Regions from separate parts of the Kitasatospora sp. CM 4170 genome, predicted to be linked through region 4. Evidence: riboswitches for the same ligand, from Rfam matches in the RefSeq annotation. Region 4 holds a riboswitch; each other region holds the start of a gene.
The links. A riboswitch is a leader RNA that binds a small molecule or an ion and turns the genes downstream of it on or off. The one in region 4 is predicted to bind cyclic di-AMP.

Region 1 (3,529 bases), 2.1 Mb from region 4:
GCCGGTCGGCGACCAGCTCCGGCTTCGGGAAGTCGGGGTCCTTGCTGCCCATGACGACCAGCGCCGGGCAGGTCACGGCGGCGGTCCAGCCGGCGGGCGCGGACTCACCGCGGACGTAGCCGCGGGTCGCGGCCTTGCGGCCCGGCGTGCGCATCGCGGCGACCAGGCCGTCCACGTAGCCGTCGAGGTCGGCCGGCCGGGGGCCCGGGTAGGCCATCCTCCGGTGGTAGAGGCCCCAGAACGCGGGCGAGTGCACCAGCAGCGCGCCCATCACGCCGAACACCGCGCGCTGCAGGGCGGTCGGCGGCAGGTTCTCCACGAAGGCGTCCAGCAGGACGATGCCGCCGACCCGCTCGGGCGCGTCCCCGGCGGCCTTGACCACGGTGGCTCCGGTGTAGGAGTTGCCGGCCAGCACGGCCCGCTCGATGCCGAGGTGGTCGAGCAGGGCGAGCACGTCGGTGGCGATGGCGGCCGGGGAGTAGTCGTCCCAGGCGATCGAGGACTCGCCGAAGCCGCGCAGGTCCATGGTGATCACCCGGCGGCCGGCCGCGGTGAGCAGCGGGCGCAGGTGTCGGTAGGCGGCCCGGCTGTCGAGCATCCCGGGGAGCAGGACGACGGGGAGGCCGTCACCCCGCACGGTGTCGTCGTAGGCCAGCCGGCCGCCGGGGACGTCGAGGAACAGCGTGGTGGGGGTGCTGGTGCCGGTCATCGGGGCCTCCGCGGTCCGCCTGGACGGGGTGTCGGCGGTGCTGCCGACACCCACAAAGCTAAGGCTAATAGCCTTAGCCGTCAAGCTATCGGCGTCAGCCCGATGCGCGCATCCGCGCCGGGCCCCGCGCTCTCCGGGCCGCCGGCTCAGACTCCCTCCACCTTGAACGGGTCGTGCTCGGCCAGCAGCTTCTCCAGCCGGGCCTGGTCGACCCGGGTGACGATCTCGTTGGTCTCCTGCCGGTCCCGGACGACCTTGGCCAGGGTGAACGAGGAGGTGACGGTGTAGAGCAGGCCGACCCCGAGGAAGGCGCGGGTCCAGGCGCCCACCGGGAGGTAGGTGATGCCGATCGCGAGGGCGCCGGCGGAGAGGGCGAAGGAGAGCACGGCCTGGATGTAGTACGCGGCCGTGGTGCGGGACTGCATCGGTGCGTTCATGGCGCCAGGATGCGCGCCGTCGAACGAGGTCCACATGAGTAGGAGTACTCAAACAAGGGGTCGTTCGTTGACGTCCTATCACGTTCGGTAGTGTCAGTTGTCGTCAAACGCCCCAAATCGCCCACCGGATCGCGTAGTGTCCGAGCTGTGTCCTGTCGTCCCATGCGGACGGCTTGGAATCGGGGGCTCCTAGGATTAACGTTTGATAACGCAGCGCGGTCCGCAACGCCGTACCCAGACGGCACCGCGCGCCGTCGCCTAATCCCGCCGGCCGGCCTCCGGGCAGGCCAGGGAGCCGGGGAACCACGTTCCTTGGGGTGAATCGGCCGGGCCCAGGCCCAGCCGTAGGAGACCTTCCTGCTCCGAACCCGTCAGCTAACCCGGTAGGCGCGAAGGAAGGAAAGGAGCGCGCCTCCGTGGCGTCGACGCACTCTCCGGCACACCTGCCCGGCTCCTCCGCCGGCACTCAGCTGCTCGACCACCCGTGGCCGCCCGCCCACCTGGGCGAGTACGGCGGGGCCGACGACGAGGCCGCCCCGCAGCCCGCCGAGACCAACCGCCACCGGATGCCGCGTCAGACCCGCGGGACCGCCCCGCTGCTCGGCGTCACCGCCGTCGCCGCCACCCTGGGCGCCACCGGCTTCGCCTCCGCCACCCCGGCCGCCGCGCCCGCCGTCGAGGCGCCGGACGAGGCCCCGGTCGCGCTCTCCGCGGACCCGGGCCTCGCGCTCGCCGCCCGGATCCAGCAGCAGGCCGACAGCCAGCGCACCGCCGCCGAGGAGACCGCCCGCCTGCAGGCCGCGAAGGAGGCCGAGGCCAAGCGCGCCGTCCAGCAGCAGGAGGCCAAGCGCGCCGCCGAGGCCGCCGAGAAGGCCAAGCTCGCCGCGATCAACCTGCCGGTGCGCGACTACCGCCTCTCCGCCCACTACGGCCAGAGCGCCTCCTACTGGGCCCACCTGCACACCGGCCTGGACTTCGCCGCCGACACCGGCACCCCGGTGTACGCGGTCGGCCAGGGCACCATCACCTCGGCCGGTTGGGCCGGCTCGTACGGCTACCGGATCGTCGAGACGCTGCCCGACGGCACCGAGATCTGGTACTGCCACCTCTCCTCGATCATCAAGGGCTCCGGCAAGGTCGTCCCCGGCCAGCAGCTCGGCAAGGTCGGCGCCACCGGCAACGTCACCGGCCCGCACCTGCACCTGGAGGTGCGCCCCAACGGCGGTGCCCCGGTCGACCCGGAGAGCTGGTTCGAGCAGCGCGGCATCACCCCCTGACGGTTCGCACCTGACGGCACGACGAAGGCGCCCCGGCCGGTACACCCGTACCGGCCGGGGCGCCTTCCCGTTTCCGTGCGCCCCCGCCGCTACTCGGTGGGGTCCTGCGCCGCCGGCTCCTGTTCGGACGGTTCCTGTTCGGACGGCTCCTGCGCCGTCGGCAGTCCGGCCAGGTAGGCGTCGATCTCCTCCTGGCCCGGTTCCGGGGCCAGCTCCGGGAACTCCGCCACCAGCAGTCGCGGCAGCCCCGGCACCGTCCACGAGCCGAGCAGGTCCAGCGCGGCGGCCTCCGCCGCCTCCTCGAACGCCCCGAAGTCCCCGGCCAGCTCGTCCGGCATCGGCCGGCCCAGCGCCGTCAGCTCCGCCAGGTTGCGGTAGCTGCGCCGCATCAGCCCGTGCTCCAGCAGCCGCCGGGCGCCGTCGGTGGCCATCCCGACCGACAGCACCCGGCCCGGACCCCAGCCCCCGGGGTCCGCCTCGTCCAGCCAGCCGGCCGCCGCGAGCGCCTCGAACGCGGCCCGCCGGTCCTCCTCGGCCAGCTCCCGGAAGCCCGCCAGCCAGTCGAACACCGCGGCCTCGTCGGCGACGTCCACCCCGTACGCGTGCAGCAGCAGCGCGTACAGCCGCGGCCAGGTCACCAGATCGGCCCGGCGGAGCAGGCCGGCCGCCACCTCGCCCTGCCACTCGGCCTCCGCGTGCAGCCGCTCCTGCCGCTTGGCGTTCAGCCGCTTCGCCGCCCGCTGGTGGTCGATCAGCAGCCGCACCGCCTCGCCGTACGCCAGCGGGTCCTCCTCCGGGGCGGGCTGGACGTAGAGGTGGAGCCGCTCGTGGAGCAGGTGCTCCACGGCGTCCGAGGTCAGCTCCGGCCAGCCGTCGCGCATCCTGCCCTCGCCCAGCTCCAGCAGCGCCAGCACCGCCCGCAGCGCGGCCTCGGCCACCGGCGCGCGGCCCTCGGCCTCCGCCCAGGCGAGCAGCTCGGCGGCCCTGGTGTGCGGGGCGAGCCGCAGGTCATCGTCTTCCATGTCACTTACGGTAACCGGAAAGCGCGGGTAGGGTCTGCCTCCATGGTCCCCGTCCGACTCGCCGGCCCCCGTCTCGCCCTCCGC
Region 2 (3,529 bases), 4.6 Mb from region 4:
CGTCACCCCTGCTGCGTCGACGAGCGCCCCGTCACCGTTCCGGTGGCGGGGCGCTCGCCGTTCCGCTCCCGGGCGCGCCCTACGAGGTGCCGGCGGCCGGGTGGCCCGGGTCGAGGGGCGGGGCGTTGGTGCCGCAGTTGTAGCGGCACTCGGGTTCGGCCACCGGGTGGTCCTCGGGGGCGAGCACATTGCCCCGGACGGTGGTGAACGCGATCAGCCCGCCCGTGACCAGCAGCCCGGCGCAGATCAGCATCGCGGTGTGGAAGGCGGCGTCCACCGAGGAGGGCACCCGGTAGGCGTCGCCGCTGAGGCCGGACAGTGCGGGCAGTGCGGCGACCGCGAGCAGGCCGGCCGCGCGGGCGGCGGCGTTGTTGACCCCGCTGGCGATGCCCGCGTGCCGGACGTCCACCGCCGCCAGCACCGTGGCGGTGAGCGGCGCGACCAGCAGCACCATGCCGCAGCCCATCACCGTGACGGCGGGCAGCACGTCCGTCCAGTACGAGGCGCCGGGCCCGATCCGCAGCATCAGCAGGACCCCGGCCGCGCAGAGCAGCGGCCCGACGGTCAGCGGCAGCCGGGGGCCGATCGCCTTGCCGAGCCGGCCCGCCCGGGCGGAGAGCGCGAGCATCAGGACGGTGATCGGGACCAGCGCCAGCCCGGAGACCAGCGGCGAGAAGCCGGCGACGATCTGCAACTGCACGACCAGCAGGAAGAACACCCCGCTGAAGGCGGCGTAGACGCAGAGGGTGACGAGGTTCACCGAGCTGAACAGCCGGGAGGAGAAGAGGCCGAGCGGCAGCATCGGCTCCGGGGTGCGGCGCTCGACCGCGATGAAGGCCGCGCCGAGCAGCAGACCTGCCACGCCGGTGATCCAGACGCCGGCGGAGAGCCCGTCACCGGCCGCGGTCAGCGCGTAGGTGAACGAGCCCAGGGCGAGGGCGGCCAGCACCGCGCCGAGCGCGTCGAAGCGGCCGGTCGCGCTCTCGTCCCTGCTCTCCGGCACGTGCCGGGAGGCCACCACGACCACCAGCGCGGCCAGCGGGACGTTCAGCAGGAAGATCCACCGCCAGCCCGGGCCGTCCACCAGCCAGCCGCCGACGAAGGGGCCGACCGCGGCCGACACCCCGCCGAGGCCGGACCAGAGGCCGACCGCCGTCGAGCGGTCGTCCGGGTGGAAGACGGCCTGGAGCATCGCCAGTGACCCGGGGGTGAGCAGTGCCCCGCCGATGCCCTGGACGGCGCGGGCGGCGATCAGCACCTCGATGGTGGGTGCGGCGGCGCAGGCCGCCGAGGCGGCGGCGAACCAGACCACGCCGAGCAGGAAGATCCGGCGCCGGCCGTAGCGGTCGCCGAGTGCGCCGCCGAGCAGGATCAGCCCGGCCAGGGTGAGCAGATAGGCGTTCAGCGTCCATTGCAGGGCGGCGAGCGGGGCGCCGAGGTCTTCGCCGATCCGGGGCAGGGCGACGTTCACCACGGTGCCGTCGAGCATCGCCATGCTGGAGCCGAGCACCGTCGCCAGAAGTACCCAGCGACCCTGCGCGGTGCTCAGGCGCAGGGTGCCGGCCTCGGAAGTGGCCACGGCCCGATGGTCCGCCCAGCGGGGCCCGAGTGACAAGGGTCACCGGGGGTGTGTCGGCGGTTGGCTTTCCGTGAGTGATCGTGTGCGGACGGCCAGCGAAATCGGCGGAGTGTCGCGGATCAGTGGCGCGCCGTGAATCGATTGTGCACGTACTGTGCAGCGGATCATCCGGAGCGTCACATTGTCGCCGGAGGAATTCACCGATGCGGGAGATCGACATTGCTTCGCTCGAACGGATGGGTTTTAGTTCAGCGACCGCCCGGCGTCAGCCCGGGTGGCCACCGGGTGGAACGCCTAGTCCTGCCGCTGCCCGGTGGTACGAACTGAACTCTGTACGGCAGGAGCGGGGGACCCACAGGTAAGTCGCCGGACCGGAATTCGCGGTCCGGCTTGGGGTGAAGCCGCCTATGCGGCCGGGCAACTCCAGCCCGAACCCGACAGCTCACCTCGCAGGCGTCGGAGAGGAACTCCCCCATGCCCGCACAGGCCCGTCGTATCGCCCTGCCCCGCGCCGCCCGCATCGGTATCGCCACCGCCGTCACCGGCGCCGCGTTCGCCCTCCCGCTGGTGACCACCATCAGCGCCCAGGCCCACACCGCCCCGGCCGCGAAGCCGCAGCAGACCGCCACCTGGACCGGCGCCACCAGCGTCGACGCCGCTCCGGCCGCCGCCGCGCAGCCGGCCGCCGAGGCCGCCGCTCCGGCCGCCGCCCCGGTCGAGGAGAGCTACAAGGTCGTCAGCGGCGACACCCTGTCGAAGATCGCCGACGCCAAGGACGTCCAGGGCGGCTGGAAGGCGCTGTACGAGCACAACCGCTCGGTCGTCGGCTCCAACCCGAACCTGATCTTCCCGGGCCAGAAGCTGGCCCTGGGCGCCAAGGCCGCCGCTCCGGCCGAGGCCGCCAAGCCGGCCGCCCCCGCCGCCAAGCCGCAGGTCTCGCACGACTCCGCGAAGCCGGCCGCCCCGGCGCAGGCGCCGAAGCCGGTCCAGGCTGCGAAGCCGGCCGCCCCCGCCGCCAAGCCGGCCCAGGCCCCCGCCGCCAAGCCGGCCGCCCCGGCCACCACCCCGGCCCCGGCCGCCGTGGCCTCCACCTCCGGTTACGTCGCCCCGCTGGCCAACCCGAAGCTCGGCACCGCCTACGGCGTCGCCGGCTCGATGTGGGCCTCCGGCCACCACACCGGTGCCGACTTCGTCGCGGCCACCGGCACCCCGCTGCGCGCCGTTGCGGCCGGCACCGTGGTCAAGGCCGGCAACGGCGGCGCCTACGGCAACGAGGTCGAGATCAAGCTCGCCGACGGCAAGTACGCCCAGTACGCGCACCTGTCCTCGATCGGCGTGAAGGTCGGTCAGGCCGTCACCGCCGGCCAGCAGATCGGCCTCTCCGGTGCGACCGGCAACGTGACCGGCCCGCACCTGCACTTCGAGATCCGCACCGGCTCGGAGTACGGCTCGGACATCGACCCGATCGCCTACCTGCGGGCGCACGGCGTCTCCATCTGACCCGGTCCACAACCGAGTTCAGACCACCGCCAGGTGCGGGGCGAACGAACTCCCGGGATGGTCATGTCGGGTGACCGCTCGACCGGGTGATCGCCGCACCAGTGGCGGACATACGGGCGCGGGACACGCCCAGGCCGGCCCGGCTCGCGAGACCTCCCTCGCGAGCCGGGCCGGCCGCTTTCGTCGTCCACGTCCGCTTCGGCGCCGTTTCCGCGGCGCCTCCGCAGCGAAGCGGTTCCGGAAGGCCTGTCCGGCCCGGTCCGGTCACGACCGGCGGGCGGGCAGGCCGGTCTGTGCGGCGGTCAGCAGCCGGTGCATCTGCTCGCCGAACTCCTCGGTGTCGCAGGCCGGTTCGGGGAAGACCAGGCGGACGTCGCGGTGACCGTGCGGATGGTCCAGGCGCAGCACCAGGCCGTGGCGGTCGAGCGCCAGCGGGCGGATCTCCGGCCG
Region 3 (3,529 bases), 2.5 Mb from region 4:
GCAGACGCCGACGACCGGACAGCCCGGCCGGTCGAGCTCGGTGGCGAGGTCCTCGGCGATGCCGACCTGCTCGTCCGCGATGAGGACGCCGGCGGCGCCGGCCGCGGTGAAACGGCGCGCGAGGTCGGCCCCCGACCCGCCGTCGAGTACCGCGATCACGACGACTGCCCCGGTGACCCGCATGGTGCGCTCCTCCCTGGTGGGCGGCTCCGCACCGGCGCCCACACACGTGCTTTGCGGAGGATCGTAGGCTCGTCCCGATCCTCCGCAACAGGAATTACCCCTCAGGTGACCAGGCTCACGCCTGCCGTACGGGCGATCTCCACCGGATACGGTCGACCCATGCCAGTTCAGCCCGATCCCGCCCGCCCGTCGCTCTTCACCTGGGAGTTCGCCGCCGATCCGTACCCGGCGTACGCGTGGCTGCGGGAGCACGAGCCGGTGCACCGCACGACCCTGCCGAGCGGGGTGGAGGCCTGGCTGGTGACCAGGTACGCGGACGCCCGGCAGGCGCTCGCCGACAGCCGGCTCTCCAAGAACCCGGTCCACCACAGCGCGCACGCGCACCGCACCGGCCGGGTCGGCATCCCGGGCGAGCGGCAGGCCAACCTGATGACGCACCTGCTGAACATCGACCCGCCGGACCACACCCGGCTGCGCCGCCTGGTCTCGAAGGCGTTCACCCCGCGCCGGGTGGCCGCGTTCGAGCCCCGGGTGCAGCAGCTCACCGACCGGCTGATCGACGGCTTCGCGGCCCGCGGCAGCGCCGACCTGATCCACGAGTTCGCCTTCCCACTCCCCATCTACGCGATCTGCGACCTGCTCGGTGTGCCCGCCGAGGACCAGGACGACTTCCGCGACTGGGCGGGCATGATGATCCGCCACGGCGGCGGGCAGCGCGGCGGCGTGGGGCGGGCGGTGAAGCGGATGCGCTCGTACCTGGCGGAGCTGATCCACCGCAAGCGGGCCGACCTCGGCGACGACCTGATCTCGGGGCTGATCCGGGCCAGCGACCACGGCGAGCACCTGACCGAGAACGAGGCCGCGGCGATGGCCTTCATCCTGCTGTTCGCCGGGTTCGAGACGACCGTCAACCTGATCGGCAACGGCACCTACGCGCTGCTGCGCAACCCCGGGCAGCGGGCGCTGCTGCAGGATTCGATCGCCCGCGGCGAGACCGGCCTGCTGGAGACCGGGATCGAGGAACTGCTCCGCTACGACGGGCCGGTGGAACTGGCCACCTGGCGGTTCGCGACCAGCCCGCTGACCATCGGCGGGGTGGAGATCCCGGTGGGCGACCCGGTGCTGGTGGTACTCGCGGCGGCGGACCGGGACCCGGCGCGGTTCGCCGACGAGAACACCCTCGACCTGGCCCGGACGGACAACCCGCACCTCGGCTTCGGGCACGGCATCCACTACTGCATCGGCGCTCCGCTGGCCCGTCTGGAGGGCCGTGCCGCGCTGGCCACGCTGCTCACCCGGCTGCCCGATCTGCAGCTCGCCGAAAGCCCGGAGAATCTGCGGTGGCGCGGTGGTCTGATCATGCGTGGACTTCGTGAACTTCCGGTCGAATTCACTCCGGAGAACGCGGAGAAGAAGCCCGTCTGATCACGGCCGGGAACCGCTCGCAGCGGCCCGCGCGTCCTCCGGCCGGCGGCTCGACACGCTGACGCGGCGTCTCAGAGACGGCCCAACAGGGGGGTTGAACCACCATCAATCCGGACATACCGCCTCCGTTTGTAGGCGATCGACCGTGTGCCGTAATTTCTGTGTGATATCGGCGATATGAGCTTGTGATTGGTGTGAGGATCTGTCTACTCTCCCTGGAGTTCGCAGCTGCGGACCTCGTGCGCGGAACGCCGAATCCTGCCCGCCGCGCCACGGGAAACCGACCAGAACCCTGGGCAGGGGCGGGGGACCCAGGTTTGTTGCCGTCCTCCACGGCTTGGGGTGAAGCCGCAGTCGCGGGCAGAACGCCTCGCGACACGCGGCCGGGCCACCTCCCGGTCCGAACCCGACAGCTCACCTCGCAGGCGTGCGGAGAGGGACGTCTTCATGCTGTTCGTTGGAACTGGCCGCCACCGCCGCCGCACCCAGGCCGAGAAGGCCATCGCCGTCGCCGGTGTGGCCGGCGTCGGACTCGCGATGCCGCTCCTCACCGCCACCGGCGCCTCGGCGGCCCCCGTCTCCACCTGGGACGCGGTCGCCCAGTGCGAGAGCGGCGGCAACTGGAGCATCAACACCGGCAACGGCTTCTACGGCGGCCTGCAGTTCACCTCCAGCACCTGGAAGGCGTACGGCGGCACCGCGTACGCGGCGCAGGCCAACCAGGCCAGCAAGGGGCAGCAGATCGCGGTGGCCGAGAAGGTCCTCGCCTCGCAGGGGCCGGGCGCCTGGCCGGTCTGCTCCAAGCGGGCGGGCCTGAGCAAGGGCGGCGCCGCGGCCGAGGTCGACGCCTCCACGGACGCGAAGCCGGCGGCGCAGCAGCCCGCCGCGCCGAAGCCCGCCCAGCCGAAGCCCGCCGCGCCGAAGCCGGCTCAGAAGCCCGCCCAGCAGCAGGCCCCGAAGCCCGCCGCCCAGCAGCCCGCGCAGCAGGACGCCAAGGCCCCCGGCTTCTCCGGCCAGGGCGGCTGGGACGCCGACGCGAAGGTGTACTGGTACCAGAGCGACGGCGCCTGGTACTGGACCAGCCACGAGAGCGTGTACCGGCAGCACGCCGGTCAGTACACCCCCGAGGTCGCCCTCCAGTACGCCGGTCCGTCCGACGGGTACATCGGTCAGGGCGCCGGCCCGACTCCGACCACCGGCCACGCCGATCCGGCCGGCCACGCCGACCCGGCCCCCCAGCAGCGCACCGGCCACGGCTACACCGTCCAGGCCGGCGACACGCTGGCCGGCATCGCCGCCGCCCAGGGCGTGTCCGGCGGCTGGCAGACGCTGTACGACGGCAACCGCGGCACCGTGGGCGGCGACCCCGACCTGATCATGCCCGGCCAGGTGCTCAACCTCGGCTGAACCACCGGCCGCTGAACCCGGGCCACCGCCCGGCGGCGCGGACGAAGGGGGCCGGATACGTCCCCCTTCGTCCGCATCCGGACCGCTTTCACGGGGCAACCAGGTGAACTACCGGTGGGTAGTGCGGCCACACGCTGAGACGGACCCATGGTCGACGTGGCCCCGGGAGCCCGTGCGGTTAGGCTCTGGTCGTAACGACTCCGCAATCGTCCGGCCGACAGCACCCACCGTCAGCCGGACCTGCTTCCGCTAGGAGATGCTTCGTGCCGTCCATCGATGTCGTCGTAGCCCGTGAGATCCTCGACTCGCGTGGCAACCCCACGGTCGAGGTCGAGGTCGGCCTCGACGACGGCAGCACCGGCCGTGCCGCCGTCCCGTCGGGTGCCTCCACCGGTGCCTTCGAGGCGCTGGAGCTTCGTGACGGCGACAAGAACCGCTACTTCGGCAAGGGCGTGGAGAAGGCCGTCCTGGCCGTCATCGAGCAGATCGGCCCGGAGCTGGTCGGCTACGACGC
Region 4 (3,529 bases):
TGGCCGTTGCCCGCGTAGATCCCCACGTGGTGGGCGTCGCTGTAGAAGATCAGCAGGTCGCCGGGCTGGGCCTGGGAGAGGTCCGAGCCGATCCGGGTGCCGGCGTGGGCCTGCTCCTGCGAGGTGCGCGGCAGCGACACGCCGGCCTGGTTGAACGCCCAGACCATCAGGCCCGAGCAGTCGAAGGAGCTCGGGCCCGCGGCGCCGTAGACGTACGGGCTGCCGACCTTGCCGGCGGCGATGGAGAGCGCGGCGGCACCGCGCGAGCTGCCCGCGGCGACCGGCTTGGGGGCCGGGGCGGGGTCCGCGGTCGCGGCACCCGAGCCGGACCCGGAACCGGAGCCGGAACCGGAGAGGTCGGTGCGGTTGGTGTCGCGGGAGGCGCGCTCGGAGTCCGCCTTCGCCTTCGCGGCCTTCGCGGCGGCGTCCGCCTGGGCCTTCGCCTCGGCGGCGGCCTTCTCCTCGGCCTCGCGGATCGCGCGGCGCTCCTGCTCGGTCAGCGTGTTGAGCAGGTCCTGGGCCTTCGCCAGCTTGGCCTGGACCTCCTCCTTGGAGGCCTTCAGCTGCTGGGTGGTGGTCTCCAGCTCGCCGAGCTTGGCCTGGGCCTCGTTGCGGTCCTGGTCGAGCCTGCGCTGCTGCTCCTGGAGGTCCTTCAGCGCGCCGGACTGGGTGCTGCTCGCCTGGGTCAGCGCCCCGGCCTGGTTGAGGAAGTTGTCGGGGCTGGACGAGAGCATCAGCTGGACGGTCGACGATATGCCGCCGGTGCGGTACTGCTCGCCGGCGATCTCGGCGAGGCCGCCCTGGGCCTCGGTGACCGCGGCCTGCTGACGGGCCACCTTGTCCTGCAACTCGCCGACCTGCTTCTGCAGCTCCTGCTGCTTGGCCTGGGCGCCGTTGTACTTCTCGGTCGCGACCTCGGCCTGCTCGTTGAGCTGGTCGACCTGCTCCTTGACCTGGTCCTTGGTCGGCGTCGGGTCGGCGTGGGCACCGGACTGCGCGGAGAGGGCGACGGCGGCGGCGGCTACACCGGTCAGGATCGAGACACGGGCGCGGCCGGCGGGCTTGGGACGACGATGGGACGCCACGAAGGCGGGCTCCTTCTTCCAACGTCCGCCTACCGGGTGAGCTGACGGGTTCGGGCCGGAAGAAGGCCCTACGACGCCTCACCGGCCGTTCCACCGGCCGACCTGGCGCCGATTCACCCCGGAGGAACATGGTTCCCCGGCTCCGTTCCACAGCGCCCCGAACTACTGGGCTCCCACTCGGACGGGCCTGCGGCCCGCCCCGCTGCTTCGCGAACTCGGCGGTAAACCTCCGCCGCCACCCAGGCTGGGTGATCGACTGTGCGGTGGTTCAAGGCTCGACCCTAGTAACAGAACCGTGATCCGTTCAAATCCTTGTCAGAAAAAAGCCGGAACATCATCCATGTTCATTTGTGAATATGACCGGGCGTGATCGGCGCCGTACGCGGAGCTGATCGCTTGTCACCGGAACAGACGGAAACCGCGCCAGCCCCGGGTTCGGGGGTGGCGCGGATCACAGGTCCGTTCCGGGGGCTCGACCGCCGTCCGCGGCGGGCTCGCCGGGCGTGCCGGTCCGTCAGACCCGGCGGATGGTGTTGATCGGCATCGCGTCGGCCTTCATCACCTTCACCACGTCACCGGTGTGCGGCGCGTGCACCACCATGCCGTTGCCGATGTACATCCCGACGTGGCTGCGGTCGCTGCGGTAGATGATCAGGTCGCCGGGCTGGGCCTCGGCGAGCGAGGGCACGCGGGTGCCGACGTTGCCCTGCGCCTGCGAGGTGCGCGGCAGCGAGACGCCGGCCTTGGAGTACGCGAAGACCATCAGGCCCGAGCAGTCGAAGGTGCTCGGCCCGGTGGCGCCCCAGACGTACGGCGAGCCCTGCTTGCTCATCGCGATGGAGACGGCCGTCCCGGCGTAGCCGCTCGCCTGCGGAAGGCTGACGAGGTCCGCGCGATCGGAGCCGCGCGAGGCGCGGTCCTCCGCCTGCTGCGCGGCCCGCAGGGCGGCCCGGTCGGCGGCGCTGAGCGAGTTCAGGAGGTCCTGGGCCTCCTTCAGCTTCTTGTTGACCTCGGTCTTGGACTGGTTGAGGTCCTTGGTGGTGCTGTCCAGCGAGGCGAGGACGGCGGCCGCCTCGGCCTTCTGCTGGTCCAGCCGGCGCTGCTGGTCCTGCAGGCCCTTGAGCGCCTCGGTCTGGCTGGAGGAGGCCTGCTGCACGCTGGAGGCCTTGTCCAGGTAACCGGACGGGTCCGAGGAGAGCATCAGCTGGACCGACGGGTCGATGCCGCCGGTGCGGTACTGCTCGCCGGCCACCGCGGCCAGCCCGCCCTGAAGCTGGGTCATCTGGTCCTGGCCGCGAGCCACCTGGTCCTGCAGCTGGTCGGCCTGCTTGCGGAGCTGGTCGGCCCGCTCCTTGGCGCCGTTGTACTTCTCGGTGGCCTGCTCGGCCTCCTCCTGCAGCTGGTCGATCTGCGCCTTCACGTCGTCCTTCTTGGGCGACGGGCTGGGCGCGGCGTGGGCGGCGACCTGGGCGGAGAGAGCGACCGCGGTCGCAGCGGCAGCGGTGAGCACGGAGACCCGCGCGCGGCTCGGCTGCTTGGGACGGCGGTGGGAGGCCAAGGGACCGGCTCCTTCTTCCAATGGACTCACCCGATCGAGTGAGAATCCGGAAAATAGGTTTGACGCCAGACCCTAGTGAAGATCCAGGCTTTCCGCCACTCCCCCGATGGCGTGAACTCCAGCCGCCCGCCATGACTTCACGAGATCGCCACACCCGCGCAATCCTGGCGCTGACCAGGTGTCACTCAGATCCGCCGGCCACACCGGAAGCCTACGGCCGGGCGAGCCGGTTCAGCAGCAGCACCGACGCGACGGGGCGCGCGCCCGCCTTCCGCACGCCCTCCGCGACCTCCCGGTCGGTGGAGACCACCACCACCGGACGGCCCTGTGGCTCGGCCCGCACCAGGCGGCGGATCAGCTCGTCCGCGGTCTCCCCGGTCCGGCTGAAGCGCACCCGGACCCCGCGCGGGGGCGCCATGATCACCGGTACGTCCAGGTCCTGCCCGTCGAACACACAGGTGACCTCCGCCTGCGTGCGCTGCGCCAGCATCGCCAGGCCGCCCAGCAGCCGGATCCGCTGCTGCTCCAGCGGCAGCGTCGGATAGCCGGTCTTGGTCACGTTGTAACCGTCCACCACCAGGTGGACCTGCGGGATCGCCAGCAGCTGGTCCAGCAGCGCCGGATCGTCCTCGGCCAGGGCGCGCCGGGCCACGTCGTGCGGCGAGGCCGACCCCGGCACCACCGCCTCCACCAGGTCGGCCGGGCGGATCTGGGAGACCGGCAGCGCCAGCTCGCGCTGCAGCCCCTGTGCCGACTGCAGCACGGTGTCCAGCAGCAGGCGCAGCCGCATGTCCTCGACGCTGCGCCCCTCGCGGGCCGAACGGCGGCCCTGCTCCACGGTGGTCTCCAGCTCGGAGATCCGGTGCCGCAGCCGCCGCGCCTCGCT

Region 1: it holds a riboswitch for cyclic di-AMP, as region 4 does, so the genes downstream of both, RMN57_RS21660 (M23 family metallopeptidase) here and RMN57_RS11980 (NlpC/P60 family protein) in region 4, are expected to answer to the same signal.
Region 2: it holds a riboswitch for cyclic di-AMP, as region 4 does, so the genes downstream of both, RMN57_RS31660 (LysM peptidoglycan-binding domain-containing M23 family metallopeptidase) here and RMN57_RS11980 (NlpC/P60 family protein) in region 4, are expected to answer to the same signal.
Region 3: it holds a riboswitch for cyclic di-AMP, as region 4 does, so the genes downstream of both, RMN57_RS23425 (transglycosylase family protein) here and RMN57_RS11980 (NlpC/P60 family protein) in region 4, are expected to answer to the same signal.

The regions. Positions count from the first base shown of each region.
Region 1 is NZ_CP134877.1:5,064,456-5,067,984, forward strand. It holds gene RMN57_RS21650 (alpha/beta hydrolase) at 1-709, opposite strand, end outside; gene RMN57_RS21655 (YiaA/YiaB family inner membrane protein) at 856-1,146, opposite strand; cyclic di-AMP (ydaO/yuaA leader) riboswitch at 1,392-1,550, shown strand; gene RMN57_RS21660 (M23 family metallopeptidase) at 1,563-2,423, shown strand; gene RMN57_RS21665 (hypothetical protein) at 2,513-3,445, opposite strand; gene RMN57_RS21670 (GNAT family protein) at 3,488-3,529, shown strand, end outside.
Region 2 is NZ_CP134877.1:7,508,092-7,511,620, forward strand. It holds gene RMN57_RS31655 (MFS transporter) at 80-1,579, opposite strand; cyclic di-AMP (ydaO/yuaA leader) riboswitch at 1,891-2,048, shown strand; gene RMN57_RS31660 (LysM peptidoglycan-binding domain-containing M23 family metallopeptidase) at 2,054-3,079, shown strand; gene RMN57_RS31665 (DUF2470 domain-containing protein) at 3,344-3,529, opposite strand, start outside.
Region 3 is NZ_CP134877.1:5,467,997-5,471,525, forward strand. It holds gene RMN57_RS23415 (SDR family NAD(P)-dependent oxidoreductase) at 1-183, opposite strand, end outside; gene RMN57_RS23420 (cytochrome P450) at 343-1,608, shown strand; cyclic di-AMP (ydaO/yuaA leader) riboswitch at 1,881-2,050, shown strand; gene RMN57_RS23425 (transglycosylase family protein) at 2,056-3,015, shown strand; gene eno (phosphopyruvate hydratase) at 3,279-3,529, shown strand, end outside.
Region 4 is NZ_CP134877.1:2,950,676-2,954,204, forward strand. It holds gene RMN57_RS11980 (NlpC/P60 family protein) at 1-1,085, opposite strand, end outside; cyclic di-AMP (ydaO/yuaA leader) riboswitch at 1,096-1,250, opposite strand; gene RMN57_RS11985 (NlpC/P60 family protein) at 1,600-2,643, opposite strand; gene RMN57_RS11990 (NYN domain-containing protein) at 2,855-3,529, opposite strand, start outside.